DNA from 3 places in the Actinokineospora sp. PR83 genome. Region 3 is predicted to be linked to each of the others. Evidence: riboswitches for the same ligand, from Rfam matches in the RefSeq annotation. Region 3 holds a riboswitch; each other region holds the start of a gene.
The links. Region 3 has a riboswitch for S-adenosylmethionine ahead of L6E12_RS32725 (methionine ABC transporter ATP-binding protein). Riboswitches for the same ligand answer to the same signal wherever they lie in the genome.
Positions count from the first base shown of each region.

Region 1: linked by a shared signal. The riboswitch ahead of thrC (threonine synthase) and the one ahead of L6E12_RS32725 (methionine ABC transporter ATP-binding protein) in region 3 are both predicted to bind S-adenosylmethionine.
Region 2: linked by a shared signal. The riboswitch ahead of L6E12_RS02330 (aminotransferase class V-fold PLP-dependent enzyme) and the one ahead of L6E12_RS32725 (methionine ABC transporter ATP-binding protein) in region 3 are both predicted to bind S-adenosylmethionine.

Region 1 covers NZ_JAJCXD010000040.1:205,868-208,125, forward strand. Annotated here, with positions in the region: gene holA (DNA polymerase III subunit delta) at 1-662, opposite strand, end outside; SAM riboswitch class I at 827-968, shown strand; gene thrC (threonine synthase) at 978-2,249, shown strand.
Region 2 covers NZ_JAJCXD010000008.1:3,395-5,652, reverse strand. Annotated here, with positions in the region: gene L6E12_RS02330 (aminotransferase class V-fold PLP-dependent enzyme) at 1-798, opposite strand, end outside; SAM riboswitch class IV at 840-956, opposite strand; gene L6E12_RS02325 (potassium/proton antiporter) at 1,029-2,258, opposite strand, start outside.
Region 3 covers NZ_JAJCXD010000127.1:57,850-60,107, reverse strand. Annotated here, with positions in the region: gene rsmA (16S rRNA (adenine(1518)-N(6)/adenine(1519)-N(6))-dimethyltransferase RsmA) at 1-634, shown strand, start outside; SAM riboswitch class I at 755-844, shown strand; gene L6E12_RS32725 (methionine ABC transporter ATP-binding protein) at 1,051-2,067, shown strand.

The DNA of each region.
Region 1 (2,258 bases), on a different contig from region 3:
GCCTCCAGGGCGCCCGCGGTGTCGCCGGTGACGGCCTTCTCGGCGACGGCGAAGCCGGTGACGTCGGCGCGGCCGCGGTGGTAGCGGCGGACGGCCTCCTCGGTGACCGCCCCGGCGGTGTCGGCGACCAGCTGCTGGGCGGCGGCGGCGAGTTCGCGCAGGTCGGAGCCGACCGAATCGATCAGCGCGGCGACGGCGGCCGGATCGGTCTTGCCGCCCGCCTGGCGGATCTCGTTGCGGACGAAGTTCTCCCGCTCGGGAGCCTTGGTGATTTTGGCGCACTCGGTGACCACCGCACCCGCCTTGCGCATCGCCGCGACGATGTCCTTGCCCGGCTTGCGGCCGCCGCCGTTGTGCACGACCGCCAGCACGATGCCCTCGGCAGGCTGCTTGGCGTAGGAGGTGACCAGGGCGGCAATGTCCTGGGTGGCCTCGTGCGCGGCGTCGAGGACGATGACCCTGCCCTCGGCGAACAGCGAGGGGCTGACCAGTTCGGCCAGCTCAGGGGCTGTGAGTTCGGACACCCGGATCCGGGTGAGGTCAGCCGAGGCGTCGGCGAGCCGGGCGGTCTCCAGCGCCGCGCGCACCGCCCGTTCGACCAGCAACTCCTCCTCGCCGAGCACGAGTTGCAGCGGCGCGGGCGTGACCGAGGGGGAACTCACCCGGGCAATCCTGCCACGGCGGCGGCGCTCAGGATTGCGCAGACGCGGCGGGGGGCGCTCTCGGATTCTGGAAAGGGGATTGGCCGACGGCGCGTTTGTTGCCGTAGCGTTGCGGGCGTGCCGGGGGCAACCTCGGTCCTTGTGTGCGCCAGACAACTGAATACCGCTCATCCAGAGGGGCAGAGGGAACGGCCCGACGAAGCCCCGGCAACCGGCACCCACCACTTTCCACCGCGACGAATCAGCGGCCGGGAGGTCGGCGGGCCACGGTGCCAATTCCGACCCGCCACGCGGGAGAGATGAGGAGTGTCCTCGATGACATCGACCGTCGACATCCAGCAGGCCGCCACCACCGGCGCCTTCGACCTCGGCCCCGCCCGCGCCCTGTCGTGCCGGGAGTGCGGCCACCGCATCCCGCTTGCCGCTGAGTTCGCCTGCGCCGAGTGCTTCGGCCCCCTCGAGGTCTCCTACGACTTCGGGAACATCACCCGGGAGAGCATCGAGGCCGGGCCCCAGTCGATCTGGCGCTACCGCGGCCTGCTCCCCGTGCCGTCGGACGTGCGGGAGCACCCCAACACCGAGCCCGGCATGACCCGCCTGGTCAAGGCCGACCGGCTCGGCGCCGCCCTGGGCCTGAAGTCGCTGTGGGTCAAGGACGACACCGGCAACCCCACGCACTCCTTCAAGGACCGGGTCGTCGCCGTGGCGCTCGCCGCCGCCCGCGAACTCGGCTTCCGGGTGCTGGCCTGTCCGTCGACCGGCAACCTGGCCAACGCCGTCGCCGCCGCCGCGGCGCGGGCGGGCTGGGAGTCGGTCGTGCTGATCCCCTCCAACCTGGAGCGGGCGAAGATCCTCACCACCGCGGTCTACGACGGCGCCCTGATCGCCGTCGACGGCAACTACGACGACGTGAACCGGCTGGCCACCGAACTGGCCGCCGAGCACGAGGACTGGGCGTTCGTGAACGTCAACGTCCGCCCGTACTACGCCGAGGGCTCCAAGACCCTGGGCTACGAGGTGGCCGAGCAGCTCGGCTGGCGGCTGCCCGAGCAGATCGTGATCCCGGTCGCCTCCGGCTCCCAGTTGACCAAGGTCGACAAGGCGTTCCGCGAGTTCGGCGAGCTGGGCCTGGTCGAGGCCACCCCGTACAAGGTGTTCGGCGCCCAGGCCACCGGCTGCTCGCCGGTGTCGACGGCGTTCAAGGGCGGCCACGACGTGGTGCGCCCGGTCAAGCCGGACACCATCGCCCGCTCCCTGGCCATCGGCGCCCCCGCCGACGGCCCGTACGTGCTCGACGCCGTCCGCCGCACCGGTGGCGCGGTCGAGGACGTCACCGACGCCGAGGTCGTCGAGGGCATCCGCCTGCTGGCCCGCACCGAGGGCATCTTCGCCGAGACCGCGGGCGGGGTCACCGTCGCCACGGCCAGGAAGCTCATCGCGGCGGGCAAGATCGACCCCGACGCCGAGACCGTCCTGCTCATCACCGGCGACGGCCTCAAGACCCTGGACGCGGTCCAGGACCAGATCGGCCCCAAGGCCACGATCCCGCCGTCGGCCGCCGCCGTCCGCGAGGTCCTCGGCTACTGAGCCACCCGG
Region 2 (2,258 bases), on a different contig from region 3:
GGCCTTGAGCCAGTCGGCGCGGCCGACGAGGGCGCCCGCGCCGAACGGGGCGTAGAGCTTGTGCCCGGACAGGGCGACCCAGTCGACGTCGAGGGCGCGGATGTCGACCGGCCGGTGCGGGGCGAGCTGCGCGGCGTCGAGGGCGACCCTGGCGCCGTGGCGACGGGCGACGGCGGACAGCTCGGCGATCGGCCAGACCTCGCCGGTGACGTTGGAGGCGGCGGTCAGCACCACCAGGCGCGGCCCGACGGCGCAGTCGGCCAGCGCCCGGTCCAGCGCCAGGACGGCGTCGCCCGCGCTCTCCGGGGTGCGCAGGCGGTGCACGCGCGGGCCGCGCCAGGGCAGCAGCGCCGCGTGGTGCTCGGTGTCGAACAGGACCACGGACGTGCCCCGGGGCAGCACCCCGGCCAGCAGGTTCAGGCTGTCGGTGGTGTTGCGGGTGAAGACGACCTCGTCGGTGCCGTGGGCGCCGACGAACCGGCGGAGCACGTCGCGGGCCTGGTCGTACACCCGGGTGCAGACCTGGGAGGCGAACCCGGCGCCGCGGTGCACGCTGGCGTACCAGGGCAGCAGCTCGTCCACGGCGTCGCGCACGGCCTCCAGGGCGGGGGTGCTGGCGGCGTGGTCGAGGTTGGCGTAGGTCACCCGGCGGCCGTCGACCAGCGGGACGGCCAGCCGCGCCCCCACCACGGGCGGCACGGCGGGGGTCCCGGCGGCGCCGTCGGTCCCGGGCTCGGTGGCACAGCCGGTGTCGCGGGCCGGTCCGGCGGTGCGGCGGCTGGGGATGGCGAGCGTCATGGCGTACCTCCAGGGTCGTGAGGACCCTGGCCGGTGAGGGGGGTCCGCGCTTGCCCGTCCCGCACCTCGCGGGAGGACCAGGTCCTCACCCGGGGCACCCCACCGCGGAGGAGGGTTGCCGGCCAGCAAACCGGGGCTTGACGCTGGCGCTCATGACCTTGCCGAAGACCATAGCCGACGCGGCGCCGCGGATCGAGACCCGATCCACCGAGTGGGATCGGCGTCACGGCTCAGGGTTTGCCGGTCTCGCCCTTCCAGCGGGCGAAGCGGCCCGCCCGGTCGACCGCGCGGATGCGGGTCTCGGCGGCGGCCCTGGCCTCCTGGGTGGTGACCACCAGGACCTGGTCCAGCTCCTGCAACCGGGTCGTGGTGGCCGGGGTGAACGCCCCCGCGCCGCGGGCGACGAGGCTGACCGAGGCGCCCGGCGGCAGCCGCAGCTCCGACAGGTAGACGCCGTGCAGCTTGGACCCGACGGGGATGGTGACCTGCAACAGCTCCGCGTTGAGCTCGTCGAGGGTCGCCACGTCGACGTCGACCTCCTTGGGCTGCGCGCCGGTGTCGAGCCGCAGCAGCTTCGCCAGCAGCCCGAGCGTGGTGCCCTGCACCAGGGTCAGCACGATCACCAGCACGAACACGGCGTCGACCAGTTGCTGCGCGCCGGGAACGCCTTGCGACAGCGGGATCATGGCCAGCACGATGGGCACGGCCCCGCGCAGCCCGGCCCAGGACAGGAAGACCTGTTCGCGCCAGGGCATCCGGAACGGCACCATCGACACCAGCACCGACAGCGGCCGGGCCAGCAGGGTCAGCAGGGCACCGGCGACCAGACCGGGGATGATCGCGTCGAGCAGCCTGCCCGGTGAGGCGAACAGTCCCAAGAGGACGAACAGGCCGATCTGGGCCAGCCAGCCGAGCCCCTCGGCGAAGGAGACCGTGTCGGAGCGGTGCGGCAGCTTGGAGTTGCCCAGCACCAGCCCGGCGACGTAGGCGGCGAGCAGTCCGGAGGCGTGCGCGGCCTGCCCGCCTGCGAAGGCGAGCACGCACACCGCGACCGTGGCCAGCGGGTACAGGCCGGTGGCGGGCAGCGCGGCGCGGCGCAGGGTGAGCGCGCCCAGCCAGCCCAGGCCGACGCCGAGGGCCAGACCGACCGCGAGTTCGTAGGCCAGGGTGAGCGGCAGCGACCAGGTGACCGGGTCGGTGGAGGCCAGCAGCACCACGGCGATGTAGCTGGGGGCGTCGTTCATGCCGCTCTCCAGCTCCAGCGACCCGACCAGCCGCCGGGTGACCGAGAGGTTGCGCAGCACGCTGAACACGGCGGCGGCGTCGGTGGAGGCCAGCACCGCGCCCCAGAGCAGGGCCAGCCGCCAGTCGAAGTCCAGGAGCAGGTGCAACCCGAGCGCGGTCACCCCGATGCTGACCCCGACGGCCACAGTGGACAGTGCCACTCCCGGCCAGAGCGC
Region 3 (2,258 bases):
CGCGTGCGCGCGGGTCGTCGCGGTGGAGATCGACCCGGTCCTGGCCGGGCGGCTGCCCACCACCGCCCGGGAGCACGCCCCCGAGCTGGCGGACCGGTTGACCGTCGTGCTCGGCGACGCGATGCGGGTGCGGGCGGAGCAACTGGGGGCGCCCACCGCGCTGGTCGCCAACCTGCCCTACAACGTGGCCGTGCCGGTGGTGCTGCACCTGCTGGCGGAACTGCCCTCGCTGCGCACCGTGCTGGTCATGGTCCAGGCGGAGGTGGCCGACCGGATGGCGGCCGGGCCGGGCTCGCGGGTCTACGGGGTGCCCAGCGCCAAGGTGGCCTGGTACGCCTCGGCCAAGCGGGTCGCCACCGTGCCCAGGACGGTGTTCTGGCCGGTCCCCAACGTCGACTCCGCGCTGGTGCTGATGACCCGCCGCCCGACCCCCGACGCGGACCGGGCCGCGGTGTTCGGCGTCGTCGACGCCGCGTTCGCCCAGCGGCGCAAGACGCTGCGCGCGGCGCTGGCCGGGTGGGCCGGGTCGGCCGCCCGCGCGGAGGAGGTCCTGGTCGCGGCCGGGGTGGACCCCGGGGCGCGCGGTGAGCAGTTGGACATCGACGCGTTCGTGCGCATCGCCGCCGCCCGCTGAGCACCGACCGCACCGGGTACCCACCGCGGCCGGAGATCACTACTCCGCTGGTGTGATCTCGCGCGGTGTTGTCGTCGCGCGCTTGCTTTTGAGCATCCCCATCGGGTGTACTTTGTGAGCATTCCATCCCGAGCGGCTGAGAGACCTGGCTCGTTGACGCCGCAGCAACCACCCACCGAGGGCAGGTGCTACCGCCAGGAACGATGGAGGAACCACGATGCGAATCCTCACCACCCGGCGGGTCATCGACCAATGCCGACGAGGCGTGACCGCATGTCGTCGTACGCGCGTATCTGGCTGAGCTGTCCCCAGTAGAACGTCGTCTTCGTACCACCCCAGCCCGTCCTGCCCCGGAACGTCCACTGTGGACGCGAGCCGGTCCGGAGGGCTGCCGTCGCGCCGCGTTGGAGCAGATCGTGATCACCGTTGAGAACCTGACCAAGTCCTTCCCCGGCGACAGTGGCCCCGTGCACGCCCTGCAGGACGTCACCCTGGACGTCCCCGCGGGCTCCATCACCGGCGTGGTGGGCCCCACCGGGTCCGGCAAGTCCACCCTCGCCCGCCTCGTCGCCCTCCAGGAGCGCCCCGACTCCGGCGTCATCCGGTTCGACGGGTTCAACACCTCCGGCCTCGACCCGCGCAGGCTCCGCGCGGCCCGCCGCCGCATCGGCGTGGTGCAGCGGGGCGGCCTGCTGGAGCAGCGCACCGCCGCGGGCAACATCGCCCTCCCCCTGGAGCAGGCGGGCGTCGACGGCCCCCAGCGCCGGGAGAAGGTGGGCAGGCTCCTGGACCTGATCGGCCTCACCGACAAGGCCGCCCACTACCCCGAGGCCCTGACCCCGGGCCAGCAGGCCAGGGTCGCGGTCGCCAGGGCCCTGGTCGGCGACCCCGGCCTCCTGCTCGCCGACGACCCCACCCGCGACCTCGACGCCGACGGTGCCGCGGGCGTCCTCACCGTCCTGGACCGCGCCCGCGCCGAACTGGGCGCCACGGTCCTCGTCGCCACCGACGACGCGGGCGTCGTCCGCCGCATCGCCGACGACGTCGCCCTCCTCGACGGCGGCCGGATCACCGAGGCGGGCCACCTGCTCTCGCTGGTCCAGGACCCCCGCAGCGCCGTCGCCCAGTCCCTCCTCCCGGAGATCGACGCCCCGAAGGCCGCCAAGGCCCGCCACGACCGCCTGGCCGAGGTCGTCCTCGTCGGCTTCGCCGCCGTCGGCGCCCTCCTCCCGGAGGCCACCTCCCGCTTCGGCACCACCATCTCGGTCGTCGGCGGCGGCCTGACCCGCATCGGCGAGACCCCGGTCGCCCGCTTCCTCCTCGGCCTCTCCGGCACCCAGGCCGACACCGCCCTGACCTGGATCGCCGAACGCGGCGGCCAGGTCCAGCAGCGCCGCACCGGCCCCCAGGGCCTGGTCGCCGCCTGCGCCTGATCCGCACGACGAACCACCGCGCCCGCCCCACCGGCACCCCCGGCAGGGCGGGCGCGGTGCTTTTCCCGACCCCCGCCACCCGAAACCCCGCCGAGGCGCAGCCGCCGACCACCCCACCAGCGGGCAGCCGAGTGACCAGCCACCCGCAACCCCACCAGGCGCAGCGAAAGCCAGCCACCCCCGCAACCGCC